Regions from separate parts of the Peribacillus sp. R9-11 genome, predicted to be linked through region 1. Evidence: riboswitches for the same ligand, from Rfam matches in the RefSeq annotation. Region 1 holds a riboswitch; each other region holds the start of a gene.
The links. Region 1 has a riboswitch for cobalamin ahead of RE409_RS12200 (energy-coupling factor ABC transporter permease). Riboswitches for the same ligand answer to the same signal wherever they lie in the genome.

Region 1 (7,918 bases):
ACCCTTAACTCTTGTGAGTGCTTCCATTGCCACTTCAAAAGAAGTGCTCTTTTTTTCTGGTGCTTTTGTAAGCAATCCAACTCCGCCAGTCGACTCGGTGTACGCTTCCTGCATAGAACCTGTTTCTTGATCTAATGCCCAAGGTTCTGCTTCTTTTTGCAAGCGTTGATGCGGCTTCAATGGTTGCTTTTCCGAATTCAATGTATACTTTCTTTGATATCCACGTGGCGTGATGATTTTGTCATCATATAAAAAGGTAGATGAATTTCCAATAATGACGGTTGTTAGCATCCCTATATCGTGATTTAACATGTCTTTCAAATTGGTTATCACAATATCCTGACGATCGCGATAAGCACTTTTTACCAATCCGACAGGTGTTTCGGGCGAGCGGTAACGCAGTAAAATGTTCTGTGTTTCAACAATTTGCCTTGTCCGTCTACCGCTTCGAGGATTATAAAGTGCAATGACAAAGTCAGCCATTGCTGCAGCCTCCACTCTTTTGGCAATCAGATCCCAAGGCGTTAAGTGGTCACTGAGGCTGATGGTACAGGAATCATGCATGACAGGTGCACCAAGTAAAGACGCACATGAATTGATGGCAGAAATACCAGGAACGATTTCAATGGCTACTCCCGTTTCTTCTTTCCAGCCTTTTTCAATCAATACTTCATAAACCAGCCCTGCCATTCCGTATACCCCTGCATCACCACTCGAAATTACAGCCACTTTCTTTCCCAACTCCGCCTGTTTCACTGCTTCTTGTGCACGTGATACTTCTTCAGTCATACCTGTACTTATAATCGTTTGATCTGTAAGAAGGCCCTGTATGAGTTCCACATATGTTTTGTAACCAATGATGAAGTCACTTTCTTGAAGGGCTTCTACAGCACGTTTGGTAATATGTTCAAAATTCCCTGGTCCAAAGCCAACGACAAATAATTTACCGTTTGTACTCATTTAGACATCTCCTTTTACAACTTGTCTTTTGAAATTCCTGTTTGAGCTGGAAAATCTGGATTAGGAGTCATTTCTCCATTAGTAAATTGGTAAATCATCTGTGGAATGAACTTCTCATCATCGAGATTACGGACAATCTCTCGTCCAAAATCAGGTGAATCCACTCGATACCATGTCCCTTGAGGATAAGCAATCACAACGCAGGCATCCTTACACCTTCCGTTACAGCGAGTTCTAGTAGTATGAATTTTTTGATTCAGACCTTGTGAAGTAATTTCATCACGAATTGCTTGCGTTATTTCTTCGCCACCTTTTTTCATGCAACTGCTGCCGTTACAAATCAAAAGATGCGAATTTGTGCCTTTTAAGTTCCAAGTTGTCATCTTCTTCCTCCTAAATCTGAGAAAAGGCAAAATAAAAAACCTTAACTGTTAGAGTTAAGGTTTAAAAAAAACTATATGAAAAGGGAGCCTCCAGCAAGCAAAGTGAAACTCTCAAAATCTCCATAGTCCTTCTACCTTTCCCTCCGAAAAGTATCACACAATTTTAAAAGCAGGTTTCCTGGCTTACGCTTCAATTTACTTTTGTCCCTTCCCAGCTCTAGGCCAGTGGTTATCGACAATTTCATCAGCGTTACAGTAGCGGGGGCTGCATCGGATTCTCACCGATTTCCCTATTATCCCTTGCGTGTTCATACAAGAGCACTTTTAAATTGAAATATTTGGTTTTATAATAATATATTTCTAGTTAACTTTATCTATCATATAACAACTTTTTTAAAATTCAATAGTTTATTCCGACTGTTTTGAAAAGTTTAATGGTGAAAATCCAGCTTAATGCCTATCCTCACTGCGATTTTATCCTTCTCAAAAAAAATATGAATAGAGTGTAGATGGAATCATTGCTTTATGGTACAATAAACGAGAATTTTCAAAAAATTACATAAGTTTTATGGTGCTAGATTCCTCGGAATTTAGCTTAATAGGGAAGTCGGTGTAAATCCGGCGCGGTCCCGCCACTGTAAAGGGAAGTCCTAATACGTAATGAATAATCCACTGTCAAACGCGATGGGAAGGATGTATGAGGATGATGATCCAGAGCCAGGAGACCTGCCATGAAGCGTGAAACTGTTTACAACCTACGAGGATGGGTGTGCGGATCAGGCAGCTAAGCTAATATTTGTATTATGCTGCAAACTTACTGTTCATTACGCACTTCTTTCTTTTTGAGAGAAGTGCTTTTTATGTTGCCCGCCACTTCTCTTCTCAGCTTTAATCATTAAAAATAAAAGCGTTGAAAGGAGAAAAAATGAAAAAAGCCAATTGGAAAATACTTTATTTTGTCATTTTACTACTTTTCGTACCAAAGAAAGCAATGGCAATGCATATTATGGAGGGCTTCTTACCGATCGAATGGGCGATATTCTGGTGGGCTGTGACACTTCCATTTTTAATCTTGGGTTACCGTTCTATTAGGTCTAAAGTGAAGGAAAACCCAGAAACAAAAATGATGCTGGGTCTGTCCGGCGCATTCGTTTTTATTTTATCAGCCCTAAAAATCCCTTCCGTTACAGGAAGCTCTTCACACCCTACCGGCGTCGGTTTAGGTTCAATCTTGTTTGGGCCACTGGCCATGAGTGTCGTCGGTTCTATTGTTCTGTTATTTCAAGCTGTATTACTAGCTCATGGAGGACTAACTACGCTAGGAGCCAATGCCTTTTCCATGGCTGTTTGCGGGCCGTTCATTGCTTATTTTGTATTCAAAGGCGCTACTAAATTAGGTTGGTCCTTCTCTCTTGCTGTTTTCTTAGCAGCAGCTTTCGGAGATTTGGGCACCTATGTGATAACTTCTGTACAACTTGCTTTAGCTTTCCCATCGGAGGTAGGTGGATTCATGGCCTCATTCACTAAATTTTCAGGAATCTTTGCCCTTACCCAAATACCTTTAGCAATCAGTGAAGGTTTATTGACAGTCGTTGTCATGAATTTCTTGAAGAAATACAATCTAGGCGAATTGAAATTACTGCGAGTGTTATCTAAGGAGGCTCGTTAGCATGAAAAAAAGTTTATTGTTGCTTTTTCTAGTCGTCATACTTGCTATAATTCCGTTAATCACCCAACAAGGAACAGAATTTGGTGGAGCTGATGGAGTGGCGGAAGAAGCCATCACTAAAATCCAACCAGAATATAAGCCTTGGTTCAACAGTATCTGGGAGCCGCCAGGTGCAGAAACCGAAAGCTTATTGTTTGCTCTCCAAGCCGCGATTGGCGCCGGATTCATAGGATACTTCATCGGCGTTATGCGACAAAAAAATAAACAGTCCGTTCAAGAAAAGGACGAACAGGCAAAACATGTTACTCATAGATAAATACGCCTATTTCAACCGGCTAAAGCATGTACATCCTTTAGAGAAAATGATTTTTGCCCTCTCCCTTTTGTTGTTTTCTTTAGCAGTGAGGGATACGACCGTCTCACTCATCACCTTTACCGTGATGAGTGCTTTTATCATTTTCGGGGCAAAAATCCCAATCTCTTATTATCTAAAATTACTCTTATTACCTGGATTTTTTGTACTATCAGGTACAATTACCATCCTTTTTTCATTCGCAAGTAAATTCACTTCGATACCAAATGTATGGTGGTCCTGGAATTTCGGCAGCTGGCAAATATTTATCAGCGAAGACAGTATAAAAACGGTAATTGGTCTAATCGTTGTTGTATTAAGCAGTATCAGCTGTTTATATTTCCTAACCTTAACTACTCCCATCACAGTTATACTATATGTATTGCGTAAGCTGAAACTGCCTTCATTGCTGATTGATTTAATCGAATTAACTTATCGCTTCATCTTTATTTTTTTAGATACAGCTATGGCCATTCATCAATCACAGTCATCACGGCTTGGGTATAGTTCAGTGAGGAAGGGAATTCGATCTCTCGGGTTACTCATATCTTCCCTGTTTTTAGGAGTGTTTCAGCGCTCTGAACAATTAACGATGGCAATGAACGCAAGAGGGTATCAAGAGAATATTTCATTTATCGATGACTCTTACACTTATTCCTCTCGTAATTGGCTGATTACCATTGTAACTCTAGTAAGCTTATTCTTTATTTATAGATATATATAAATTGGGGGCAGTTCGATAATGGAAGAACATATTTTTAATATAGATGGCCTCACCCATCAATTCGCAGATGGGACGTTCGCATTAAAAGATCTTTCTCTTACTATTCAACAAGGTAAAAAAATTGCTTTATTAGGCAATAACGGTGCCGGTAAGTCAACTTTATTCCAACATTTAAACGGTCTATTAAAGCCAACAACAGGATCCATCAAATTTAAGGGAAAGAAATTAAAATATGACAGAAAAACATTATTACTATTACGAAAACAGATTGGAATCGTTTTTCAAGACCCGGATTCACAACTTTTTTCCGCTAATGTTCAACAGGATATATCGTTTGGACCGATGAACTTAGGTTGGGAAAGAGATGTCGTGCGGGAGAAAGTTGAATGGGCGATGGCCCAAACAGAAGTAACAGAATTGAAAGATAAGCCCACCCATTTTTTGAGCTTAGGACAAAAGAAGCGTGTTGCCATAGCTGGTGTGTTAGCCATGGAACCCGAAGTCTGGATCCTAGATGAGCCTACGGCGGGATTGGATTCTTATTTTTCCAAACAGATTATGGCTCTTTTGGATAACATCCATCTCCCTGATAAAACAATCATTTTATCAACCCATGATGTTAACTTAGCCTATCAATGGGCTGACGAAATCATTGTCATGAACGATGGAAAGGTCATATATCAAGGAGATCCTGTCACTATTTTTCATCATGAAGACCTTTTGTATCAAGCACATTTAGAAAAACCATGGATATTTGAAATGTTTCAATCACTTATTCAATCAAAGATATTCACAGAAAAAGACCCTGCCCCTAGAACGAAAGAAGAATTACTTCAAAAAATGGAGATTGAAAAGGTTAATTAAGAAGCAACCCCTAGCCTGTTTCATTAGGTCAAAACAAACTAGGGGATAAAATGGAGATATTCTTCACTATCCAGGTAATTGAGTCGGTACCCCAATACCTGGATAGTTTTAACCTCAGAGAAACACAAGTAGCTGCAAAGTATCACTCTTGAAAGCTCATGCAATGCCCTGGTATTTATCCCTAATTATTTTATTGGCTTTCTTCTTCAGCCTCTTCCCCTTTTATCTCTATATTCTTTCCGTCTACATCATCAACTATAGATTGCATTTCACCTTCCGTATAGGTATCCGAAACTTGCTCGTGGGTTTTAGCAAGCCCATAGGACAATGTATCCTTTCGTTTATAATCACTGACGTCATAAATTCTTCCAGCTATATCTAAAGAATCCTTTTTTGATTCCTTGCTATCCATAGAATTCACTCCTTATTTCGAATTATTTTTATCTTGCCTATTTTATTAAAACAGGGAAACTTGGTTTCATTTGTCATCTCATATAGATTGACAGCATGAAGTAATAACAATGGTATTTTGCGTAAAAAATAATCCAATATTCAATAAAGATAAAAAAATGATTTATCACTGATTTAACAACCAGAGGGTTCAATCTTATTTGAATGGGAAACATGGAGGTATTTCAGTATCCATATCCATCATTCCTATCCATTTTTATGAACTCCGTTTAATGTTATTTTTTCAAAAAAGCGCCCAATTGAAGTTGAAGAATGAGGTTAATTTCATCCTCCTTTTTTATTTGAAATTTTCCTTGTTTCTGATCCATTAGCTTATAAGCACTATTACTTTTCCCTTAGGTCCAATAGAAAAAGCAATTACTTGGAATAGGAACCGCCTTCATTCTCTGTCAACAATCTTTGCAAAGTCGTCAAGGCTAGTTGAATATTTGATATAGATTCGTGGTAAAAGATAGAGTTCGTCTTTAATGCCCTTCTCAGAAAATGGTTCAGGAGTTGTCGTAAGTCCAAACAAATAATATTTCTTCGTTTCTGCTACGACTTTGTCATTGAAATTCCCGTATGGATACGCAAGTGCATAAACTGGTTTGCCCGTTATTTTTTGAATTTTATCTTTGGACCCTTTCATTTCATATTCATAATTTTTAATTTTCGTCAAGTCAGGATGTGTAGCAGTATGAGACTGAATTGAGATCATACCCGAATCAGCCATCGTTTTCAAATCCGATTTCGATAATCGGTTTGAGCGACCAATAAAGTCAGATATAACAAACATGGTACCAGATGGTTTAAAACGTTCGTTTTTCAATTTTTGAAAGATAGCAAATGCATTCAGGTTGTTTTTGTATCCGTCATCAAAGGTAATGAAAATGGGTTTGTTTACTTTATTAATGTCTTGCCATCGATCAAAAGTTAATAATGTGTAGCCATGGTCTCGTAAATAAATCATTTGTTTCTCGAAATTCTTTGGGGTTACATATAACTCCATAGAACCGTGTCCATTAAACTCGTCAATCGAATGATAAATTAAAATAGGTACTTTTCGTTGAGCAATAACTTGTGATGGAAAAATTAAGATAAGAAGACATAGGAAAAACATTGCTATCTTTTTCATAAAACTCCTCGCTTTGTATCCTTTTTATATCTTTTCAATTTATTGTTCCTCAAAAGCATAGTTCTATTATGATTTCTCTCATATTTCATTCTATCTTCCATTTTGATCAATGGTGACTTTGATATTCCCAAATGAAAAGTAATTCCCTAAAACACTAAGGAATCGGCTTTTTTATAAGTCCTCCTTCACCAATAACCCTTTTTGCTTAATAAGAATTTCTGTTATTCTTCATCATCAATTTCTTCTTCAGAGTTTAGAAAGAAGATATGCAACTTCTTGATGAACTTTTCCTTCCACCACTCACCTCCCCCTTTAGTAGGTAAGAAAAAAAGGTTGCCGCAGCAACCTCCCTTATTAAAGTAAAGCACCCCTTAGTTGAACAAAACTTTTTCGTTTAATTATCAAATAACTCAAAATTAGTAAACGGAATGAACGTTTGTCAATTTAAAAATCGTTATTTTTTTACAGACAAATATATTTATTTTGCTTCACTGTTTTTCTGTTCTTCCTTTAGATAAAAACCATCCACCTAATGCAATAAGCAGCATTACTGACCAAAAGATTGTATTCCAAATAGGTCCTTCAACAAACTCGTGAGGAATAATGTGCAAGGCTGGATGCGCAAGAGTATGCATTAATAACTTAAACCCAACCCAACCAACGAGTAACATTGCTGCAGTTTCAAGACTAGGGCGTTCTGTCAATATCTTAACGAAGTAGCCTGCTGCAAACCTAATAACAATTAAACCAGCAATTGCTCCTAATAAAATAACTATAAATTGTGCGCCATCCATCCCCCCAATTTCCCCCATTGGTGTATCTGGCAGGGCAATGACAAGAGCTACCGCTGCTAAAATAGAATCAACAGCGAAGGCGATATCAGCTAATGCAATTTGCACAATAGTCATACGATAGCTTTTCCCTTTTTTCTCTTTTTCTCCGTGGTCCTTTTTTAGTAAATGTTTTAATGAGATGAAAATTAAATAAGCAGCCCCAATTGCTTGAACTTGCCAAACGTGGAAAAGGTACGAAATAATAAAGATTGCACCAATCCTAAATATAAAAGCTAATAGCAACCCAATATTAATCGCTTTTTTTTGCAGTTCTTCTGGTAAATGTTTTGACATAATAGCTAAAACTAAAGCATTATCTGCAGATAATAAACCTTCTAAAAAAATCAAAATAATTAATACCCAGCCATACTCTAATAATAAAGAAAGTTCCATATTATCCCCCTATAAATTATCACTTCATAAGCCAGTATAAGTATGCTACATGAGTTTAATAACGTTTTGTATTATCGGTATTATATTTCACCCAGCCCATATTAAAGAAAGTTTGCCTTTTTCTTATTCCAATATTGTCTCAACGTATCCACTTC
Region 2 (7,918 bases), 1.3 Mb from region 1:
TCGGAATAAGTTTGATAGATGGATTTACCGTTATAGGATTCCTCTTGAAACATTATCCAGAACCAAAAATAGTAATAAAATGGATTTTTCCAAACACAGGAGGAACTATCATGGTACAAGGTAAAGTAAAATGGTTTAACGCAGAAAAAGGTTTCGGTTTCATCGAAGTTGAAGGCCAAGACGATGTATTCGTACATTTCTCAGCTATCCAAGGCGAAGGCTTCAAAACTCTTGAAGAAGGCCAAGAAGTTTCTTTCGAAATCGAGCAAGGCGCTCGTGGACCACAAGCAGCTAACGTTCAAAAATAATTGAACGCTTATAAAAAAAGACTCCGATTCTGGAGTCTTTTTATTTTTCCTCTGAAAAGAAAAAATTTTTAATCCCCTTTTCTGTTGGCTATTTCCTTAAGTAATTTATCCAATTTTTCTTCGATCCGTTTAGAACGATTAAAATGCTGGGACAGGTTAATTACTAAAAATATTAAGATTACTGCAAACAATAGCATAAAAAGTATGGGGAGTAACTGAGCGATAGTATCAGCCATAGGGTTTCTCCTTTTTTCTTCATTATATACCATTATTATCCTTAGTATGATGCAGGGATTAAATGATTTTCATAATCAGGATTCTGTTTTTTACTAATTAACGAATGAAAGGGATATGCATAATCGCATATCCCTTTCATTCAGTTCCTAAATAAAGAGGTGAACTTTTGAAGTCTTGGCAAGTCTGATTCTTGATACATTTGTTCGATTTTTAAAGTCACCAATAACTGGCTCTTTGCAAATAGCATGTCCCGAAAATGATCGACCGCTCCGCAAAAATGATTGTAATTGGTTTCTCCTGTCCCGAAGACGCCTGTCTTTAGATGAGAAATCGGTAATTGCTCTAGTTCCGCATAAAAGGCAGCTGTTTTGGCAGGAAGCTCTCCATTACCCCATGTATAGGTACCGATGATCAATGCATCATATTCTGGCAATATACCGGTATCAAATTCGCTAGTTCGAAAAAGTTCTGCTTCTGGCAAAAGGGAAGCAAGGGCTTCAGCTAGTGCTTTTGTATTGCCGCCCGCCGAATGATAGACAATTGCAATTTTATAGCTCATCGAACCCATTGCTAGCATTTACTTGACTGTATGTTCTTGATTTTTGTTCAAAGAAATCAGTTTTGGTGAGGCCAATAGATTCGTCGTCGAATGTTTTAATCCATGGCATCGGGTTCTCACTATACTCTTGATACAAGTTTTCAAGTCCTAGCATACGCAGTCGTTTGTTGGCGATGTACTCGATGTACTCGTTGAATTCTTCCAAGTCGAGATCTGCTTTGGTTTGTATATCCTCAAGCATATACTCAGACCATTCTTTTTCAAGTTCAACTGCTCTTTCAATCGTTGTATAGATGAACTTCGTGTTTTCTTCATTATTTAACTCCGGGTATTCATACATCAAGATTTGTACGAGCATTCCGATGAAATCGAAGTGAACCATTTCATCGCGATGTATATAGGAAATCATTGTAGCCGAACCAGTCATTAGGTTTTGACGCCCTAAGTTGTAATAGAAGGCGAATGCCAGGTAGAAATAAATACCTTCGAGGTTCGTGGAATGGATGAGTGCTTCAAATAAGTGTTGAGGACTAGGATCGTCCACAAACGTTTGATAGGCATCCACAATCGGTTGATTTCGCTTTATCACTTCCGGGTGTTCTTTAATGCGGTCGAAAAGTTGTTTTTGCTTGCCTACCGGAATCAAGGAAGCAAGGATATAGGAATAAGATTCATTATGAATAGATTCCTGCTGGGCCATGTTGGCCAGGATCGCTTTTGCTGCCGGGTCTTTGATGTAACGAAGGATTTCCACTAAAGTCGGCGTTTGAAGGCTGTCCATTCCTGCAATCATTGTAAGGATATCAAGGAAAGCATCCTGGATATCTTCATCTAATTCGCCCCACTGCTTTTTATCCTGAATCATGTTCACGCTCGAAGGCTTCCAAAAGTTATTTATGAGTTGTGTATACGTATCATAGAATTTTTCATACTGAATATCGTTCCAAAGGAGAAAGCCTGAAGCTTCCCCTTTGAATACGCCCGTTGCTTTAGTTGGATGCGTAGGTTCGAGCATCCGGATTTTTTTGATATGATTGGTCATTCGTAAAACTCCTTTAAAAATAGATTACTGATTTGATCGTTAACTTGAGCAACTTTCGCAGGCATTATCATATTCAGATGAAGTGGAACGAACATAATATGTTGATTTCAATCCGCTTTCCCATGCTGTTAAATGGATATCCAATAGAACTTTAGCCTTGATTGTGTTGTGGACATACAGGTTAAAGCTGATAGCTTGGTCAATATGACGCTGACGGGCTGCATTTTGTCTGATGCTTTCCAGTTGGTCCAAGTTAAATCGTGTTTTTTTATAATACTCATACGTATTAGGCGTCAATCCGGGTGCTGTCACTTTGAATTTGAAGTTTTTCTTTTCTTCATAAAATTCAATTTCATATAAGGGATCGATTCCATCAGTGGAGTTACCGATTTTAGCCGTTGATGAATTAGGTGCAATGGCCATTAAATATCCATTACGGGTACCGTGTAGCTGCACATTTTCTTTTAAATCTATCCATTTTTCATCGGTATAGTCACGAAGTTCGAAATATTGGCCTGTATGCCAATCAGATCCTTCAAAATATGGGTACGTTCCTTTTTCCTTAGCCAATTCATTAGACGCTTTGATTGTTAAGTAAGCAATTTTTTCGTATAAAGTATCAGCATATTGAACGGCCTCATCTGATTCCCAATATATATTCTGGGTGGCAAGTAAATGATGCCATCCAAATGTTCCTAAGCCAATTGCCCGGTAACGCTTGTTTGAGATGGATGCTTGCTTGACCGGAAGACTGTTCACATCAATGACGTTATCGAGCATGCGGATCTGAATCGGAATCAATCTTTCTAATACATCGCTACTTACCGCGCGAGGCAGGTTAATGGAAGAAAGGTTACATACAACGAAATCGCCGCTTTTACGAACTACAACTACATCGCCATCTTCAGTTTCGTATTCATCCGTGATCGTTGAAGGGCTTAAGTTTTGAGCAATCTCTGTGCAAAGGTTGGAACAATAAATCATTCCTTTATGTTTATTAGGATTCTTACGGTTCACTTCATCACGGTAGAACATATACGGTACGCCTTCTTCTAGCTGAGAAATCATAATGCTCTTCATAATGTCCATCGCGTTGATTTTTTCAAAGCTATAGCTAGGAAGTGTGCCATTTTCCGCAGCCTCCACAGCGTGAGCGTAATGATTTCTGAAGCTTCCTTCGCCTTTTTTCTCGTCATAAAAATCTTCGAGTGAGAATCCAAGGGTTTGCTTTACGGTATGTGGGTCGAAAAGATACCATTCTTTCCGATCGCGTACGGCTTCCATGAACAGATCAGGAATACATACACCTGTAAAAATATCATGAGCTTTCAACCGGTCATCACCGTTTTGTGTCTTTAAGTCAAGGAAACTCATGATATCTTTATGCCAGGCATCCAAATAAATCGCGATTGCCCCTTTACGCTGGCCCAATTGATCGACGCTGACAGCAGTCTGGTTAAACAAACGGATCCAAGGGGTCGTGCCTGAACTGTTTCCAGAAAAACCACGGATATCAGAACCAAGTGAGCGGATTTTACCGACATAAAGTCCTACACCACCGCCGAATTTAGATACTTTAGCGGCATCGTAGTTGGATAGATAAATGCCATCAATAGAATCTTCAATCGCGTCAATAAAGCATGAACTTAACTGACCGTGAGTTTTTCCTGCGTTTGATAGGGTAGGTGTCGCGACGGTCATATACAGATTGGACATCGCCCAGTATGCCTCTTTGACAAGTTGCAGGCGGTGTTCTGTTTTTTCCATTCTCATAATTTCCATAGCGATGATCATGAAGCGCTCCTGAGGCAGTTCGTAGACCTTGTCTTTTTTCGGACGGGCTAGGTAGCGGTCGTTTAATAAGTAGATACCGATATAAGAAAATAGTTTATCTTTTTCCGGATCGATCACTAAGCCTAATTCTTCAATTTCTTCTTTGGAGTAAGAGTCGAGTAGTTCGGGTTTATAAATCGGGTAGCGTTCCCCCTCTTGCTGTTGAGAGAGTCCTGCGATTAATTCATAGAACGGTCCGTAGCTCACGCCCTCATAACCGCGATTCGCTTGTGCATCCCTGTACATCGTATTCAAAAGTTCTGCCGCAGCAACAAACGTCCAATCTGGAGCATCTATGTCTACACTTTCGAGAGCAAGCTGGATCAGTTTTTTTGAAGTTTGTTCTTCTGTTGAGTCACTTTTACGATCTAGCCATTTTGTAAAACGCTTTTTGAACTTTTCCATATCTAGCCGGCCTTCGAATTCCTTGGATAACATCTCAAGCTGGATAGAACTTGTTTCTGTGTCATTTTTCACTATAGTAGAGTTATATGTTTGAGTCATGAATAATCCTCCTTGTAAACTTCCATTAAATAAAAAAATCCGCCCAATAAATTGAGCGGATCAAACGATAGAATAAAAGAGCCATGAAAAAATAGCCGTTATACTATCGTTTCATCATCTCAATCCCCGAAGAATAAGAAACGTGAAAAATCCAGGCAGGTCTCCTGACTCATGATCATCCTACTTTGAGTTCTTCCCGTATAAAGAGATATACAGTGGTTTTCTCATTTCGTCACATTTACAGTTGCGGGGACAGTTCCGGGTTTACACCGGATTCCCTTTTCAGCCATCACTGGCACCTTGGATTACAAATAATTCTATATATAGTTATGTGTGTTGTTTTTAATATCAATATCTAGTATTTCTGCTTATATTATCGTAATCCATATGAGACGATAATTCAACTAATATATTTGATAAAAACCAATCCTTATCTATTGACAAAGTGAGGGGAGAGGGAAAAAGAGTGAAAGAATTAATAGGGAAATGGGAAATTCAAACGCTGAATGTAAGAGATTTTATGTTAAAATAAAGTGTATAGTAAAGGTGGCTCTCCCTTATTGTAAAGATGGGGGTTCCCGGAAAAATATTTATTAAAAAGGAGAAATAATCTTGGAAAAAGTATTAGTTTTTGGACATAAAAACCCAGATACAGACACAATTTGTTCAGCTATCGCTTATGCGGATCTGAAAAAACAACTAGGTATCAATGCTGAACCTGTTCGTCTTGGTGAAGTGAATGGTGAAACTCAATATGCATTAGACCAATTCAAATTCGAAGCTCCTCGTCTTGTAGAAAAAGTGGCAGGGGAAGCGGATGGTGTGATTTTAGTTGATCACAACGAACGCCAGCAAAGTGCAGAAGACATTGACCAAGTCCGTGTTTTAGAAGTTATCGACCACCACCGTATCGCTAACTTTGAAACAAGTGATCCTTTATATTACCGCGCAGAACCAGTTGGCTGCACGGCAACTATTTTAAATAAAATCTATAAAGAAAACGGTATTGAAGTGCCTAAAGCAATCGCAGGTCTAATGCTATCTGCCATCATTTCCGATTCTTTATTGTTCAAATCTCCAACCTGCACAGAGCAAGATGTTGCAGCAGCAATGGAATTAGCGGAGATTGCCGGAGTAAATGCTGAAACATATGGCTTAGAAATGTTAAAAGCAGGCGCTGACCTGAGCGACAAAACAATTGCCCAGCTAATTACTCTTGATGCAAAAGAATTCTCTATGGGAACTGCGAAAGTGGAGATTGCTCAAGTCAATGCTGTGGATCCGAACGAAGTTCTTGCCAAACAAGCTGAATTAGAAGCAGCTATTGAAGCTGTTATTGCTACGAAAGAATTAGATTTATTCTTATTCGTTGTAACGGATATTTTAACAAATGATTCTGTTGCCTTGGCTCTTGGGAAATCAACGGAAGCAGTTGAAAAAGCTTATAACGTTACATTGAGCAACAACATTGCCGTCTTAGAAGGCGTTGTATCACGTAAAAAACAAATCGTGCCGGTTTTAACGGACATATTCAGTAAATAAAGATGTGAAAAGGGTGCTCTGAATACTTCGAGCACCCTTTTTATGTAATATTGTGAGGGTCAACAAATTTCAATCATGTCTATAAAAAAGGACTCAAACAAGCCATTTAAATGACGTTTGAGTCTTTTTTTTAATTCAAAGCTTCCTTCTCTTTTTCATAGGCGATAATAATTAGTTCTTTATTTGCGTCTTGGCCTAGCTTGCTTTCAAAGCTTCTTAGTTCATTCAGTAAATCTTGTGACAGGTTTGCTGCCGTATAATCCTGCTCGGATATCATACTTTTTGCTCCTTCCATCTAGATATATTTCATGTTATCTATTTTGTCGGTTTAAAAAGTTTCTATTCAGCAAAATTTAAACTTAAGATATTTTACTATCATAAGTGGCGAGCTTTTCAAGCAATTGGGAACTTTCATGATCGAGACCAAGCACCTGAACAGATTTACCATGTAGCCGATATTTAAGGACAACCTTATCAACTGCGCCGACTGCAGAAGCATCCCATATTTTTGAATGGGAAAAATCAATGGTGATAGAATCAGCCTTTTCATTTACATCGAACTTGGAAACAAAGTCCTGAACCGAGGCGAAAAATAATTGTCCGGTTATACGATAAATAATTTTCTTAGCCTGAATGTCCTCTGCTTTTTCAACCGACACTTTAGAAATTTTAGCCGAGAAGAAAATCATGCTCAAGAGAACGCCGGCAAATACGCCTTTTGATAAATCATGCGTATAAAGAACAATGATGACAGTTACAATCATCACAGCTGCATCCGTCTTAGGAGCTAGTCTGAGCCTCTTCAAGGAAGACCAGTCGAATGTTCCTATTGAAACCATAATCATGACTGCAACAAGGGCTGCCATTGGAATTTTAATAAGGACGTCATTCAGTATCACGATTAAAACCATCAAAAAAGCCCCGGCAACAAATGTTGAAAGCCGACCTCTGCCGCCAGACTTAATGTTAATTCCAGATTGACCAATCATTGCGCATCCTGCCATACCGCCGAAACACCCGGCGATAATATTTGCAATGCCCTGGCCTTTGGCTTCCCTATTTTTGTTGCTATCTGTATCGGTCATCTCATCGACAATTTGAGCCGTCAATAATGATTCAAGCAACCCGACAAATGCAAGTGCTATGGAATAAGGAAAAATGATAGCCAATGTTTCAAATGTAAAAGGAATATCTGGAAGCATGAACATTGGAAGTGCCTCGGTCAATTGCCCCATATCCCCAACAGTACGCATAGTGGCCCCTGTTGTAACTGCTACAATAGTCATGAATATGATAGCGACCAGTGGTGAAGGAATGATTTTGGTGATGCGTGGAAAAAGATAGATGATTGCAAGTGAAACTGCCGTCATGACATACATAATCCACGTTTCACCCACGAAATGAGTAAGTTGGGCAGTGAAAATCAAAATGGCTAGAGAATTCACAAAACCAGTCATAACAGGCTTTGGGATAAACTTCATTAACTTTCCAATTTTGAAGACCCCTAGTAAAACTTGCAGTATACCAGTTAAAATTGTTGCTGCAAGTAAATAGTTCAAGCCATGATCTTTTACAAGATCAACCATGACTAGCGCCATTGCCCCAGTAGCGGCTGAAATCATACCTGGTCTTCCGCCGACAAAAGAGATGACGATGGCGATACAGAAAGAGGCATATAACCCTACCATTGGGTCGACCCCGGCAATAATGGAAAAGGCAATTGCTTCAGGAATCAGTGCCAGTGCCACGACAATACCGGAAAGAACATCTCCGCGAACGTTGCCGAACCACTCCTGTTTTAATATAGATGTATTCAAAGAAACACTCCTTTTTTCATTATATATGTGTTTTAATTTGCTTTATTAACGCAATAAATTATAGCATGGCTTATTC
Region 3 (7,918 bases), 1.7 Mb from region 1:
ATTTCGGTCAAAGAGGACCTTTCCGTTATAAATCCAGTCAACTACTTTTCGGTTTGTACCTAATAGAAGCCATTCTTTTAGTTGTTCTTCCTTTACGATATGTAAAGCTGCCTTTTTGTCCTGATATGTGTAGTGTTTTAAAAACACTGCCTCTTCTGCTTCATCTACAATAACAAAAAGAATGTAGTCAAATGTATCGGTAATCGGGCTATTATTTTCTCTTTTTTCTATTAACAAGATTCCAAGTGTAGATTTTAAACTTGCTCGCTCTTGATAAATCGGGCGAAGGATATCTTCCATTATAAATTCCTCCAAAACCTTTTTTTTTTTACATTCGACAAAACTCTTCAAAATCCTGTATTTCACCTAGATGATATTTACAAAAACAACATATTCAAAAGTAATATGTATCCTTTATTTCTTTTTTGTTCCATCCGTAGTTTATGTTATAGTTAAAGTTATATTTTAGGAGGGACAATCCATGGCTAAATATTCTAGCAAAATCAATAAAATCCGTACATTTGCTTTAAGTTTGATTTTCATCGGCTTTATTGTGATGTATCTTGGACTTTTCTTTAAAACACACCCTATTGTTATGACACTTTTTATGGGTCTAGGTCTTTTATTCATAATTGCAAGTACCGGCGTTTATTTTTGGATTGGAATGCTTTCTACAAAATCGATCCAGGTTGTATGTCCTAACTGTAGTAAACCTACAAAAATATTAGGGCGTGTGGATATTTGCATGCATTGTGAAGAACCATTGACCCTTGATAAAAAGTTAGAAGGCGAAGAATTTAACGAAAAATATAATCGCAAAAGCCTGCAAGACTAAATAACCCCTTAAGAGAGCTTATTTATCCCAGGCAGATGGTCCAAGATTAATTGTATCATTTTTTTGCAACAAAAAAAAAGTTCCAACCAAGTGGCGGAACTTTTTTTAATGTGCTTCTTTTTTTGAGCACTCTGTACAGTCTCCATAGATTTCCATCCGATGGTGACTAACATTGAAACCGGTGACCTGTGCTGCAAAATGTTCGACTTCGTCCAATGCCGGATAATCAAAATCTACAATTTTTCCGCAGGTTTGGCAGATTACATGATAATGATTCGTCGTTACAAAATCAAATCTTGCTGAAGAATCACCATAGGTAAGTTCTTTAACCAATCCTACTTCTCGGAACACACGCAAGTTGTTATAAACCGTAGCCACACTCATATTGGGAAACTTACCTTCTAGCGCTTTATATATATCATCTGCGGTAGGGTGGGACATAGAGCTTATCAAATATTCAAGTATCGCATGGCGTTGAGGAGTTATTCTTACACCGGTATCTTTAAGGGAATCCAACGCTTCTTTTAACTGAACTTCAGACACCGCCATCCACCTCTTTTTTCTCATTAAGTATGAATTATTAAATTATAATATTTATAAATAGTGTACCTTTTATACGTTGATTTTGTCAATATTTCATCTGTTTATCGATTCATTTTTAGTTTATTCATTACCCCTTTAATTCTTTCCTATTTTTCTAATTGTGCCTAGTATCCTTTTGATTGATCAATGACGTTGATAAAGTCTTTTCCATCTATTCAGGAATTCATGCATGTTTTTTTCGAAAATTGAAAAGGTTCTAGGTAAATATTCACTGCTTTTACTCGAAAGATGCGGTGTGACCGTTACATTTTCCATACGCTAAAACGGATGCTCCTTATCTAAAGGTTCTGGATCGAATAAATCTAAAATGGCATGAGCAATTTCCCTGTTTTGTAAAACCTCTATCAACACTTCCTCTTTAACCAGATCACCTCGTCCAATATTCACGAAGACAGCAGAACCTTTCATAGCTTTAAAGTGTTCTTTTTGCTACAGATTTTGTCTTTCAATCGTACTTGGCAGAACAGATACGATGTAACTTACTCAGAGAGCCCATAAAGACGATCAAGTGCTGCACAGGATTTCCGCTACGATTGACCCCAATTGTGGTCATCCTAAAGGCTTTCCCAAGACGCGCTACCTCTCCGCCAATTGCACCAGCACCAAGAATGAGTATCGATTTCCCATTCAATTCTCATACTTCTATCTTTCTATCCCACAGCTCGACGTCTGCTTCATTCATGATAAGCTGTTTCAATTTCTTTTCGTACTGTAAAAGCATCCCAATCGTGTACTACCAAAATCCCGCGCTTCTCAATGACTTTAAAAGGCATTAATTCCATACCTGCACTCATAACCATAACCCACTTTAAATTCGGTGCTTTCTCAATTGTCTCATCTGTTAAATCTTCGCCGTATGGAATTAAGATTTTTGCTTCACGAAGTGGTTCATCCTCTCAATCCCCTTGATAAATGAAATTCAAAGCAGGAAAGGTATCCTCCATCTGCTTTTGGATGTCTTCTTTTGGAATAATTATTGAAAGTACTAACATGTTTATCTCACCTTTTAATTAACATAAAAAAAACACGGGCTCTGTATGTCCCGTGCAACTTTCTCTGAGGAGGTATTCCCTTAATAAAGCATATTCAGGTGTCCTCTTTTTGAGTTGGACAAAAGCCTTACCCCTGTTAAAAAAGGCTTTATTTTAATAAATTTGGATTTAAAGCACTTAGTTCCGGCAACATAAAAATGCCATCCCTTCGGATCAGAATGTCATCAAAGTAGATATCACCACCGCCATATTCAGGACGCTGGATCAAAACCATATCCCAATGTGTAGAAGAACGGTTACCATTATCAGCCTCTTGATAGGCTTGGCCAGGAGTTAGATGCAGACTGCCACATATTTTCTCATCAAACAAAATATCGTCCATTGGCTCCAAAATGTAAGGATTGATTCCAAGCGCGAATTCCCCAATAAAACGGGACCCTTCATCTACATCGAGAATCTCATTCATTTTAGAATTTTGATTAGAAACTGCTTTCGTGATTTTCCCCTTTTGTATGGTTAAAACTATGTCACGAAAGGTGATTCCTTGATATGTTGAAGGTGTGTTGAAGGCTACCCTACCATGAACACTCTCTTTTACGGGTGCCGTGAACACTTCCCCGTCAGGGAGATTATTTTTCCCAGCGCATATGACAGCCGGCATTCCTTTAATGGAAAAGGTGAGATTTGTCCCAGGTGAAACAATCCGGACTTTTTCAGTACGCTCCATCAATTGCTTAAGCGGTTTCAGTGCCACTTCCATTTTCCCGTAATCCATTGTGCACACGTTTAATAGAAAGTCTTCGTACTTTCTAAAACTCATACCGGCTTTTTGTGCTAATCTGACAGTCGGGTAATTAAGTAAAACCCAACGCCGGTTGTTTACATAGAAAAGAGTCGACGACTTCATCGCTTCCCCATGAAGACGATGCCTCTCTGCAGGAACTTCTGCCAATTCAGCATCGTTTTCTTCACTGGAGATGATTATTATCGCATCAATATCAGTATATTTCCTCAAAGTCCATTGTGATAAGGTATCAAGTTGTTCCTTCACATTCCCTTTTAACAAGTGTCGGCTTATTTCATCGTCTTCCAGTTCGACATATGGATATGCACCGATTCTGTATGTTTCATCAATCAGCTCTTTCAATAGCGGTTTCATGTTGATATGACCCCGTATCAAGATTCTCTCTTTTGGCTGTAATTGTACGGAATGATGAATCAGCCTTTCAGCAAGCTTGGTTATTCGCTTATCCTTCATCTGGCTGTACCTTATTTTTCTAGATCACGAAGAGTTTCAAGCGCTTCTTCGACATGGCCTTTGACTTTTACCTTACGCCATTCTTTAACTATCGTTCCTTCCTTATCAATCAGAAAAGTTGAACGTTCAATGCCCATATATTCCTTGCCGAAGTTCTTTTTTAATTTCCATACATCATATAATTCAGCAGCTTCTTGATTTTCGTCAGCTAGTAGCAGAAAAGGTAACCCATATTTTTCAATAAATTTTTCATGACGCGCCGCCGGATCTGGACTGATCCCTATGATGACAGCATTCAATTCCTCAAACTGCTCATTGTGGTCACGGAAATCACAGGCCTCCGTTGTGCAACCAGGCGTCATGTCTTTCGGATAAAAATATAAAACAACGTGTTTGCCCTTAAAATCCGATAGGGAAACTTTTTCACCGTTGTTTGCAGGAAGTTGAAAATCCGGTGCTTTTTCTCCAATTTTAACAGTCATTCTTACCCCTCCATTTCTTTCATTATGGTAAGCGTACCCAATAATTGAAAGAAACACAACTTTCATTTATTCTTCCTTTCCTTCTGTTCTAAGTCAATCACTGTCCGGATCACAAACGCAGCCGGGAGAGTGTATCCAATGAACGCCTGGATTGTCGCAATCATCCTGCCCATGCCTATCGGGGCTATATCTCCATACCCTACTGAAAACATTGTCATTGCACTAAAATAAAAAGAAGTCTTCAGTTGCTCGTAAAAACTGCCGTCTAAACGATTGCCCTTATCAAGAATCACCGAATGATTCTGAAGCTCGTATAATAAATAAATCAGTGCAAAACCTACTAATATCGTCGCATATAAATTGCCGAGCCATAGCATATCCTCTAGAGAAAACTTTTTTCCTCCCGACTCAACAAGAAATAACGTTCGAATGCTCATCACCATGCAAAAAATAATCCCTGCAATCAAGATGTAAAAAGTCATCCCCCACGCCTCATTTCAAAACAACCCACTCCCCCTATACATACTCCCCGTCCAAACAATATATTCTTTATTTAGGGGTCAGACCCCATTTCCCAACATTCACATCCTTAAACAAACCTAGGTGCACCAATAGTTTTGTCGATATAGGGCGGGGTCAGGCCCCATTTCCCGAGACTTTTTTCCTTGTTGACCATTTTAGTCGGGATATGATAAGCTTGTCTAAATTTTTATAATAGTTTTTATTTTATAAATATTTGTTGCCTGCAGTTTAATTTACAGCGGGTTTGTGAAATTTCATATGTGGAAATAGGTTCCTATTTTTTTTAGGATTAAAAGGGAAGTCCGGTGTAATTCCGGCACGGTCCCGCCACTGTAATAGGAATGTTAGCGCTATGCAATATGCCACTGATTTTCGGATTGGGAAGGCCTGCCGCTAATAAGATTCCTAAAGTCAGGAGACCTGCCTGTTTCGACAACACTGTTTTAACCTACGGAGAATAGGGAAGTGTTAGGGACCTTATAATTTTAAGGGGTTTTTGTATACCCCTTTATTTTAAGCATTTCTAACTTTCTCTTTTGACGGTTAGGGGTGCTTTTTTTGTTGTTATTTTATTAAAAGAAAAAAGAATGTAGGAGGATGGGAATATTGAAAAGTAGTAGTTTAGGGTACCCGCGAATTGGGGAAGATCGTGAATGGAAACGCACATTAGAAGCTTACTGGTCCGGAAAAATCGATGAATCGGAGTTTACGGCACAGCTAGAAGCCATCCGTTTAGGCAACTTACAAAAGCAAAAGGACCAAGGTATAGATATTATTCCTGTCAATGACTTTACTTTATATGATCAAATGCTCGATATGTCTGTAATGTTCGGTCTTGTTCCTGAGCGTTATTCAGCCTATAAAGGCGGCACTGTTCCCCTTTCTGTATATTACTCTATGGCTCGCGGAAACAAGGATGAAGTTGCTTCTGAAATGACGAAATGGTTCAATACAAACTATCACTATATCGTTCCCGAATTAAAACCGTCGAAGCTGACTTTGACAGAAAATAAACCACTTGCTGCTTATCGCGAAGCCAAAGAAAAACTAGGAATTGAAGCTAAGCCCGTTTTAGTCGGACCTTATACTTTTATTACTCTGTCTAAAGGCTACAATAAGCAAGATGTACCTGGAATCATCCTTAGTCTCCTGCCTTTATACACACAAATTCTGCAAGAGTTAGAACAAGAAGGCGTGAAGTGGGTGCAAATGGATGAACCCTCCCTTGTTTCATCCATTTCTAAAGATGATATGCAAACTGTTACTTACTTATATGAAAAATTGAATGAAGCAGCTCCAAACTTGAACATCATGCTACAAACATACTTTGATGCGGTAGAGCACTACCAAGAAGTTATTGAATTACACGTTCAAGGGATCGGTCTTGATTTTGTCCATGATAAAGGGAAAAACCTTAGTAATCTTCAAGAATTCGGCTTCCCGAAAGACAAAGTGCTCGGTGCAGGTGTGATTGATGGGAAAAACATATGGCTTTCCGATTTATCGAAAAAGAATCAGTTGATCAATACCCTCACAAAAAACGTAGCCGAAGACCAAATTTGGCTTCAACCCTCTTGCTCCCTGCTTCATGTACCAGTAACGGTTCGTAATGAGACGGCTCTTACTAAAGAAGTGCAACAGGCCCTTGCTTTTGCTGATGAGAAGCTTGAAGAAATCACTCTACTAGTAAAAGGTAGTAATCAAGGTGCCGAAGCAATTGCTGAAAAAGTAGCCGCTAACAAATTAGCACTTCAAACGTTAGCAAATTCAAACGCGCGAAACCATAAAGACGTCCAAACTGGTGTCGAACAGGCGAAGAGTCAAACAGCCGGCCGTCAGCTGCCATTTAAAGAGCGTTATCACAAACAACAGGAATTTTTCAAACTGCCTTTCCTTCCATCAACAACAATCGGAAGCTTTCCGCAGACAGCTGAAGTAAAACAAGCTCGCGGGAAATTCAAACGAGGAGAATGGACGGCTGCTCAATATGAAACATTTGTTAACGAGGAAATCAGCAAATGGATCGATATCCAGGAAGAAATCGGCTTGGATGTTCTTGTACATGGAGAATTTGAACGAACAGATATGGTTGAATTTTTCGGCCATAAACTGGGCGGATTCGTTTTCCTCGAAAAAGGCTGGGTACAATCTTACGGTTCTCGCTGCGTAAAACCGCCTGTTATCTACGGCGATGTTCATTTCATCGAGCCGATGACGGTCCGGGAAAGTGTGTACGCGCAATCCCTGACGAAGAAAACGGTAAAAGGAATGCTGACAGGTCCTGTAACAATTCTGAACTGGTCATTTGTACGTGATGATATTTCAAGGGAGAATGTTTGCTACCAGTTAGCTCTTGCCTTGGAAAAAGAAGTGAGAGCGTTAGAAACTTCCGGAATCAAAATGATTCAGGTGGATGAGCCTGCCCTTAGAGAAGGTCTGCCATTGAAAAAAAGCGACCGCGATGAATATTTAAAATGGGCTGTGAACTCCTTCCTGATTTCCACTTCAAGTGTGGAAGATACAACTCAAATTCACACGCATATGTGTTATTGCGATTTCAACAGCTTCATGGATGTCATCTCTTCCCTGGATGCCGATGTAATTTCCATAGAAACATCTCGCAGCCACGGTGAACTAGCTACCGCATTTGAGGAAAAAACGTATGAAAAGGGTATTGGTCTAGGCGTATATGATATTCACAGTCCACGGGTTCCTGCAGTCGAGGAAATGGTCGATATGATTGAACGAGGCATCAAAGTATTGGATAAAGATCAATTTTGGATTAACCCGGACTGCGGTCTGAAAACAAGGGGCGTTCCTGAAACCGTTGCTTCTTTGAAAAATATGGTGGAAGCCGCAACAATCGTTCGCAAAAACCTACTGGTCAATCAACAGTCAAATGACTGAAAAAGGTATTGATCTTACAAATGCTAATCCTATCCGGCAGTCACGGACTTTTTTAACAGATCTTGTTTTCCCACCAGATACGAATCATCACAACACCATCTTTGGCGGTAAGGTGATGGCCTATGTAGATAAAATCGCCTGCATTTCAGCAATGCGCCATTGCCGAAAACCGGTTGTGACCGTATCAAGTGACTCCTTTGACTTTTTGGCACCCATCAAGACAGGGGATGCGATTAACCTTGAGGCCTATGTCACCTGTGCCCATCGGACGTCGATGGAGGTATTTGTGAAAGTAGAGCGAGAGAACTTATTAACCGGC
Region 4 (7,918 bases), 2.6 Mb from region 1:
CTTTTCTACATGGTATGTAGCTACAAACTCAACGAAGGAAGTTGTTGGATTACATCCGAATGCTTATAATGCTGCGGAGAATTCCATTCTTGCTGACATGTCGCCGGATATTTTAAAAGCGGATACGTCGTTTATTAAAAATGGTGAAGTGAACGTAGAAGAATTATTGAAAATCAATCCGCAGCTTTATTTTGAAAACTCACAGAATCAAAAATCTATTGATAAATTAGAGGATGCAGGCGTTTCTGTGGTGGCCTTAAGTGCTATTGATGTAGCGGCAGCTGAACCATTAGCGACTTTTAACAGTTGGTTGAAAGTGACGAGTGACATTACTGGAACAACTGAGAGAACGGACATGTTCTTGAAAAAAGGCAAAAAGGTCCAAGCTGAGTTGGATGAAAAATTGGATGGTATCAAAGAGAAAGATAAGCCAAGAGCATTAATACTATACCAACACAGCGATAAAAGCATTATGGTTGGCGGTAAAAACTTCTTTAGTAATCAATGGCTAAACGCAACAGGAGCATACGACGTTACGGCAGAAGAAGTTACCGGAACAAAAGAAGTGAATATGGAGCAAATTTATAAGTGGAATCCCGATATTATTTACATTACAAACTTTTCAACTACACAACCTGAAGACCTAACAAACAATGTATTTGAAGGTCAAGACTGGAGTCAGGTAAAGGCTGTGCAAGCAGGAAATGTTTATAAAATTCCTCTGGGTATTTACAGATGGTTCCCGCCAAGTGGGGATGCGCCGCTTATGTTGGAGTGGATGGCACAGAAAAATCATCCTGAACTATTTGACTATGATATGAAGAAAGAAATCACAGACTATTATTCAGAATTCTATGATTACGATGTAACGGAAGAACAAGTAGAGAATATTCTGCACCCTTCTTCTGATGCTGCAAAACAGTAAAGTAGGGAATGAATATGAAAAAATGGAAAACGCTCCTGTTCTGGATTTTACCAATTGCTATGGTTATTTTGTCTCTAAGCATTGGACGTTACGGAATGGATTTAGGGACTCAAATCAAGATATTACTATCAACTTTTCTTCCAATTGACCATACTTGGACGCAGATGGAAGAAACAGTGGTCCTGCAAATACGCCTGCCGCGTATTTTGCTTGCCTTGTTAATAGGTGCTGGTCTTTCAATCGCAGGTGCCTCATTCCAAGGTATGTTTGGCAACCCGTTGGTTAGTCCGGATATCCTTGGGGTTTCGGCTGGTGCCGGGTTTGGGGCTTCCCTTGGGATTCTATTACTAGGTCATGGCTTCGCTACACAAGTGATGGCACTTGGTTTCGGCCTAGCGGCAATCGTCTTTACCTTCGTGATTAGCGGAAAAAAAGATTCACCTGTTTTCATGCTTGTTCTGGCTGGTGTCGTTACATCGGCATTATTCCAGGCGTTGATTTCCTTGATTAAATTCGTCGCTGACCCGGAAGCAAAACTGCCAGCGATTACTTACTGGCTGATGGGAAGTCTTGGTACGGCAACATATAAGGACTTGTATATCGGGGGACCGATTATCCTTGTGGGCATTCTGATTCTATATTCCCTTCGTTGGAGAATAAATTTATTGACGTTGCCTGAGGATGAAGCTAAATCACTTGGTATTCCAGTAACACGTTTGAAATGGACAGTTATTTTTGGCGCAACACTTATTACTGCTGCCTCAGTTGCGATAGGCGGTATCATTGGCTGGGTTGGGTTAATTATTCCTCACGTTGCAAGAATGCTAGTTGGTAATAACAATCAACTAGTCTTACCAGTATCTCTTTCAATCGGTGGAGCCTATTTATTGTTGATTGATAATCTGGCTCGCTCGGTAACGGCTACAGAAATTCCACTCTCAATCTTGACGGCAATTATAGGTGCACCATTTTTCGCAATATTGCTTAGAAAAACAGGAGGTGGCTGGTCATGAGAATTGAGGTGCAGGGAGGAAATTACTTTTATGCTCGGAAAAAAGAAGAAGTTCCTTACCTTTACCAAACAGACATTAACTTTTCGCTGAATGACGGAGAGATAATGGCGATACTAGGACCAAACGGTGCAGGAAAGACAACGATGTTAAAATGCATCACAGGTCTTCTGGACTGGAAAAAAGGTCAAACGCTCATTGATGGAAAGCCGCTTCCTTCGCTTTCACGCAAAACCGTCTGGAAACGGATTGGTTATGTTCCGCAGGCGCATAAAATGGTATTTGGTTTTACACTCGAAGAATTGGTCATTATGGGAAGAGCCCCATACATCAGTGCGCTTGCCCAGCCTTCCGTGAAGGACCGTGAAGCCGCTCACCTAGCCCTGGAAACTGTAGGGATTGGCCATCTTGCTGGGAAGTCCTGCAATACAGTCAGTGGTGGTGAGTTGCAACTAGCGTTGATTGCACGTACGCTGGTATCAGACCCGGAAGTGCTCATTCTCGATGAACCGGAATCCCATCTTGATGTTCAAAAGCAGGTTGTGATTTTACAGACATTAAAGCGTTTGTCACAAGAAAAGAAAATCTCTTGTATCATAAACACGCATTACCCAAACCATGCGTTTTTCCTTGCTGACCATGTGTTAATGACAGCCAAACAAAAGCCGGTCGTTTACGGAGAAGTCCAGGAAGTCATGACAGAATCCCGGATGAAGGAATACTTCGGAATTGAAATGAAGAAGATTATTTATGAAGAAGATGAGAACTTTTTTATTGAAACGATGGTGCCGAAAGATTTAGGCATTCCGCGTGATCAAAATACTTGTCGATTTACTAGTTAAAAAAAGGCAGCCACCGGGTTGCCTTTTTTTTCGCTAAATGGAATACTTTATTATTTACTAGTTTTCTGGTACTATTATGCTAGAAAAAATTAGGAGAATGATAGTGGGAAAATACAGAGTTTTATTGATGGTAGCATTGCTGGGAATTTTAATTTTGCCTTCATGCTCACAAGGGGTTTTAGAGAATATAGGTACAAAGACGGCTGCACCGATTGCGGAAGATAACATTGAAGTGGTTGCAGCAGCGGAGAATGACGTCGGGCAGAATTCGGAGGACAGATTATATCCTGAACAGATCGATACGAGAAACTGGATAAGAGCCGAGTCCACGGTTCAACTTCCAATATTGATGTATCATAGTATTTCTGAAGGTAATAACCTTCGGGTACCAAGAGAGGAATTTCAATCACAAATGAACTGGCTTCGGGAGAATGATTACTATACATTATCCCCTAGGGAAGCATTTCTTGTTTTAACGGAAAATCGGATGCCAAGTGAAAAGTGTGTCTGGCTTACTTTTGATGATGGCTATACAGATAATTACACGGAGGCTTTTCCTATATTAAAAGAATATAATATGAAAGCTACTGTTTTTATGATCGGGAAATCTATTGAAAAAAGTCATCACCTGACGGAAGAACAAATGGTGGAGATGAGCGAGAATGGGATTTCTATTGAAAGTCATACTATCAACCATCTTGAGCTTAACCGTATGACGGTAGGGCAGCAGGAAGCTGAAATGGTACAGTCAAAGGATTTATTCGATCGTATTCTCCAACAGGACACGACAGTACTTTCATATCCTGTTGGTCGGTATAACGAGGAGAGCCTTAGGTTGTCAGAAGAAGCTGGATACAAGATGGCAGTAACCACCGAAGCTGGTGGAGCTTCAAGGGACCAAGGGATGCATGCACTGCACCGAGTTCGGATTTCACCCGGATTATCAGTCGATGGATTTGCAGCGCTGATTGAAAATGCATCACGTTATTAATTGAAGACAAGGTATTTCGGAATCAGTCTGAAAAATCATATAATAATCATTTCTTACATAGTGTATAATGAAAAGCAGTGAAAATTATATACATATGAACGATTTGGTGTCTTAATGACTTAAAAGGGAAGTTGGTGAAATACCAACGCGGTCCCGCCACTGTAAATGGGAGTTAGCGGCTGTGTACCACTGTATGTGAGATATGGGAAGGTGCCGTTGACGATGACCATTAGCCAGGAGACCTGCCAAGATTCGTACACCTGTAACCTACGCGGATGGGAAGGTGTGTGGCAGACCTTCTGAGTCCGTAATTATATTGTTGCCATACAAGCATCTTCCGTTTGACGGGAGATGCTTTTGTTTTGAAATTCGCTTCTTCACTTCAGGGTGCGTTTTCTTTAGGTGGTCGGAAATTGAATTAAAAGATTGTGGGGGATGTAAAATGAAGAAAATCTATGGTCTGATTCTAGTGATGTTACTAACTGCAGGTATGATGGTTGGTTGCAATGATACATCAAAAGAAGGAACGAAAGAAAAGCAACAAACGAATCATACTGAAAACCAAGCTTTCCCGATTACGATAAAAGATGCAACGGGTGAAAAAGTAACGATAGAAGAACAACCAAAGAAAATTGTTACATTGATACCAAGTAATACAGAAGTGGTCTTTGCACTTGGTTTGGGTAAAAAGGTTGTTGGTGTATCCGACAATGATAATTACCCGGAAGAAACGAAAGAAATTGAAAAAGTTGGCGGAATGGAAATGAACACGGAGTTAATCGTTTCCTTAAAGCCTGATCTTGTTCTTGCTCATGCATCCAGTGCCCATAATTCGAATGAGGGATTGCAGCAGCTTAAGGATGCTGGAATAGATGTCCTTGTAGTCAATGATGCACAAAGCTTTGACGAAGTGTATGAGTCTATTGATATGATTGGACAGGCAACGGGAGAACATGATAAGGCAAAAGAAATCGTTGCGAATATGAAAACGAAACTGAAGAAAATTCAGGAAAAAGCTAAATCCGTTAAGGATGAGGAAAGAAAAACCGTTCTAGTAGAGGTTTCGCCATCACCGGATATTTATACACCTGGAAAAAATACATTCATGAATGAAATGCTTAACATAATTTCAGCGAAAAATGCAGCAGCCGAATTGGACGGGTGGGCGAAAATTGACGAAGAGTCTATGATTGCTGCAAATCCGGATGTCATTATTACAACATATGGTTATTATACAAAAGATCCAATCAGTGAAGTGACGGGCCGAAAAGGATGGGAAGATGTAGCTGCTGTTAAGGATGGTCAAGTCTTTGATGTCCATTCTGACTTAGTGACCCGTTCTGGTCCACGCTTAATAGAGGGAGTAGAGGAACTTGCCAAATCAGTCTATCCGAACCTATTTGACAACTAAGTGGGCGTTTGCTTATTTGATTGCGTTATTGTTTTTGCTTTTCGCAATGACGATTGGCATTTCCTTTGGTTCGGTGTCAGTACCGATTCCCGCGCTTATACAAATTATCGGCAAGGAATTTTTTCATTTACCAATCTCAGTTGAGCCAGATGTGATGCTGACGAATATCGTAATGAACATCCGCCTGCCACGTGTATTACTTGCAGGTTTGGTTGGGGCTTCGCTTGCGATTGCCGGGGCAGCCTTTCAGGGACTGCTCAGGAACCCGCTTGCTGACCCCTACACATTAGGGATTTCATCAGGAGCATCAGTAGGCGCTGTATTGACATTGTTTTTGAATATATCATTGCCGTTGATCGGTTTATATACCCTACCGGCGTTAAGTATTATGTTTTCATTGCTTACGATTTTCTGTGTGCTAACTTTTGCGAGAAAAATGGATCGATCGATGAAAGTAGAAACAATTATTTTAACCGGAATCATTTTCAGCTCGTTTTTAAGTGCCTTCATCTCATTAATGATTGCGTTGACGGGCGAGGAATTAAGACAAATCATCGGATGGCTGATGGGAAGCGTTTCAATGCGCGGCTGGAATTATATCGCGATTATTTTGCCGTTTTTTATCATTGGTTCGTTGATCTTGATTATGAATACCCAAGAATTGAATGCGATGACGTTTGGGGAAGATCGTGCAAAGCATTTGGGTGTGAATGTTCAGCGGAGAAAAATGTGGATTCTGATAGCTGGTTCGATATTAACTGGGGCAGCTGTTGCTGTTTCGGGAACGATTGGCTTTGTAGGATTGGTTATTCCTCATTTGGTTCGTAGGATTTGGGGGCCAGATCATAAGCATTTGTTGCCGTTATCTTTGCTCGTAGGAAGCGGATTTTTAATTTTGGCTGACCTTGTAGCAAGGACGATTATTGCACCTTCGGAACTGCCGATTGGTGTAATTACCTCACTTATCGGGGCCCCGGCATTTGCCCTGATTTTATTAAAGAGACGGAGAGAAGGGTAGAATTCATGCTTGAAGTTAAAGGGTTAACAGGTGGATATGGCAATAAAGCTGTTTTGGACTCTGTCTCTTTTGACGTACATAAAGGGGAATTATTTGGGATTCTCGGTCCAAATGGCAGCGGAAAAACGACGCTATTAAGTATGCTTAGCGGGGTTCTCGATTATAAGGTAGGAAGCATACGAATAAGGGGAAGAGACTTGAAGGAGTATTCGGCCAAACAACTTGCACAAGTTATAGCCGTGTTGCCTCAACATTCCTCATTAGCCTTTTCTTATACGGTAAAAGAGACTGTTTCTCTTGGCCGTTATGCTCACCAAACAGGCTGGTTTCATAGTTGGACTTCTGAGGATGAGGTGATTGTCCAACGTGTGATGAAGCAAACGGGAGTCGCGGATTTTCAGGATCTTCATTTTGAACGATTATCAGGCGGTGAGAGACAGCGGGTCTTATTGGCACAAGCACTTGCCCAAGAACCGGAAATTCTTTTTTTAGATGAACCAACGAACCACTTGGATCTTTCCTATCAAAAGGAGCTTCTTGATTTAATGAGGAAAATGGCCAAGGAGCTGGAGCTAACAGTTATCTCAATCTTCCATGACTTGAATTTGGCCGGCTTGTACTGTGATCGGCTGATGTTGCTTGAAAAAGGACAAATTCAAGTCATTAATGTGCCGAATGAAGTGCTCCAACAGGAACGGATCCAGGAGGTATACCGGACGACGATTGAAAAACATCCGCATCCTGCCCTACCGAAGCCGCAAATGTTCATTGTCCCGGAAAAGCATGTCTGTGATTTCGCACCTTTGGAAATTGATGAAACCTATTTGACGGTGGGCAACGAAATAATTCAATTGAATTCACCAATTCCGCTTAGAACGATGTCTTCTGGTGTGACCGGTTCAGGAACGGGCTGGCATCAACATTTCGTGAATAGGCATGTCCATCGTGATTATAATTACGAGGATCATTTTGCTGAAATGGCTGACTTTTTAAAAACACACGGTTTTGAACCGCAGGAAACGGTCGGAATGATGACAGCTGTCTTTCTCGATACGGTGGCCTTCAAGTTTTTAAGAGATGATGATTTCTCGGTTTTTATCATTGTGACGGCTGGAGTAGGGAATGCCATCGACGCCTCTTTAGCTGACCAACATTCTTGGATTTCCACTCCAGGAACCATAAATACATGGATCTTTGTAAATGGGCACTTGGCAGAAGAGGCCTTTATCCACAGCATTGTCACCGCGACCGAGGCAAAAGTAAAAGCGCTTCATGATTTGCGTGTTTTGGATAAGGTGACAAATACAGTGGCGACAGGAACTTCGACAGACAGTATTTTGATTGCCGCAATCCAAAGAGGGAAGGCACTTCAATATGCAGGCACCATTACTCCGCTAGGGAAGTTGATCAGTCGCGGTGTATATGATTGTACCGTAGAAGCAATAAAGAAAAATCGGAAACGGATTGAGGAACTATGATTTACCATCACCTTTTTGCTGTTACACTGGCTTTTTTCTTTGATCTATTAATAGGTGATCCACCAAATTGGCCACATCCCGTTAAATGGATAGGAACGTTGATAAGCAAGTTGGATCATGCATTCAATAGAGGTACACATAAAAAGCGAAATGGCCTCTTCATGCTGGTAATTGTTTTAACACTGGTGTTATTGGCAACAGGTCTAACTGTCTATTTAGCTTATCTTATCCATCCGCTTGCGG

Region 2: it holds a riboswitch for cobalamin, as region 1 does, so the genes downstream of both, RE409_RS05645 (ribonucleoside-diphosphate reductase subunit alpha) here and RE409_RS12200 (energy-coupling factor ABC transporter permease) in region 1, are expected to answer to the same signal.
Region 3: it holds a riboswitch for cobalamin, as region 1 does, so the genes downstream of both, metE (5-methyltetrahydropteroyltriglutamate--homocysteine S-methyltransferase) here and RE409_RS12200 (energy-coupling factor ABC transporter permease) in region 1, are expected to answer to the same signal.
Region 4: it holds a riboswitch for cobalamin, as region 1 does, so the genes downstream of both, RE409_RS27080 (ABC transporter substrate-binding protein) here and RE409_RS12200 (energy-coupling factor ABC transporter permease) in region 1, are expected to answer to the same signal.

What each region holds. Positions count from the first base shown of each region.
Region 1 is NZ_CP133763.1:2,505,811-2,513,728, reverse strand. It holds gene cobJ (precorrin-3B C(17)-methyltransferase) at 1-960, opposite strand, end outside; gene RE409_RS12205 ((2Fe-2S) ferredoxin domain-containing protein) at 975-1,343, opposite strand; cobalamin riboswitch at 1,494-1,684, opposite strand; cobalamin riboswitch at 1,896-2,092, shown strand; gene RE409_RS12200 (energy-coupling factor ABC transporter permease) at 2,269-3,012, shown strand; gene RE409_RS12195 (energy-coupling factor ABC transporter substrate-binding protein) at 3,014-3,328, shown strand; gene cbiQ (cobalt ECF transporter T component CbiQ) at 3,312-4,088, shown strand; gene RE409_RS12185 (energy-coupling factor ABC transporter ATP-binding protein) at 4,107-4,952, shown strand; gene RE409_RS12180 (YozQ family protein) at 5,143-5,364, opposite strand; gene RE409_RS12175 (polysaccharide deacetylase family protein) at 5,803-6,537, opposite strand; gene RE409_RS12170 (TerC family protein) at 7,026-7,763, opposite strand.
Region 2 is NZ_CP133763.1:1,170,863-1,178,780, forward strand. It holds gene RE409_RS05625 (cold-shock protein) at 111-308, shown strand; gene RE409_RS05630 (hypothetical protein) at 377-544, opposite strand; gene RE409_RS05635 (flavodoxin domain-containing protein) at 685-1,104, opposite strand; gene RE409_RS05640 (ribonucleotide-diphosphate reductase subunit beta) at 1,094-2,146, opposite strand; gene RE409_RS05645 (ribonucleoside-diphosphate reductase subunit alpha) at 2,186-4,483, opposite strand; cobalamin riboswitch at 4,620-4,801, opposite strand; gene RE409_RS05650 (manganese-dependent inorganic pyrophosphatase) at 5,096-6,025, shown strand; gene RE409_RS05655 (hypothetical protein) at 6,156-6,302, opposite strand; gene RE409_RS05660 (SulP family inorganic anion transporter) at 6,385-7,842, opposite strand.
Region 3 is NZ_CP133763.1:779,262-787,179, reverse strand. It holds gene RE409_RS03685 (nucleotidyltransferase-like protein) at 1-300, opposite strand, end outside; gene RE409_RS03680 (YgzB family protein) at 482-835, shown strand; gene perR (peroxide-responsive transcriptional repressor PerR) at 941-1,384, opposite strand; gene RE409_RS03670 (NAD(P)-dependent oxidoreductase) at 1,697-1,825, opposite strand; gene RE409_RS03665 (NAD(P)-dependent oxidoreductase) at 1,884-2,069, opposite strand; gene RE409_RS03660 (hypothetical protein) at 2,113-2,268, opposite strand; gene RE409_RS03655 (aminopeptidase) at 2,579-3,688, opposite strand; gene bcp (thioredoxin-dependent thiol peroxidase) at 3,700-4,170, opposite strand; gene RE409_RS03645 (potassium channel family protein) at 4,233-4,652, opposite strand; cobalamin riboswitch at 4,944-5,135, shown strand; gene metE (5-methyltetrahydropteroyltriglutamate--homocysteine S-methyltransferase) at 5,290-7,599, shown strand; gene RE409_RS03635 (acyl-CoA thioesterase) at 7,592-7,918, shown strand, end outside.
Region 4 is NZ_CP133763.1:5,569,363-5,577,280, reverse strand. It holds gene RE409_RS27100 (ABC transporter substrate-binding protein) at 1-925, shown strand, start outside; gene RE409_RS27095 (FecCD family ABC transporter permease) at 940-1,938, shown strand; gene RE409_RS27090 (ABC transporter ATP-binding protein) at 1,935-2,777, shown strand; gene RE409_RS27085 (polysaccharide deacetylase family protein) at 2,905-3,768, shown strand; cobalamin riboswitch at 3,856-4,033, shown strand; gene RE409_RS27080 (ABC transporter substrate-binding protein) at 4,211-5,179, shown strand; gene RE409_RS27075 (FecCD family ABC transporter permease) at 5,142-6,197, shown strand; gene RE409_RS27070 (heme ABC transporter ATP-binding protein) at 6,203-7,675, shown strand; gene cbiB (adenosylcobinamide-phosphate synthase CbiB) at 7,672-7,918, shown strand, end outside.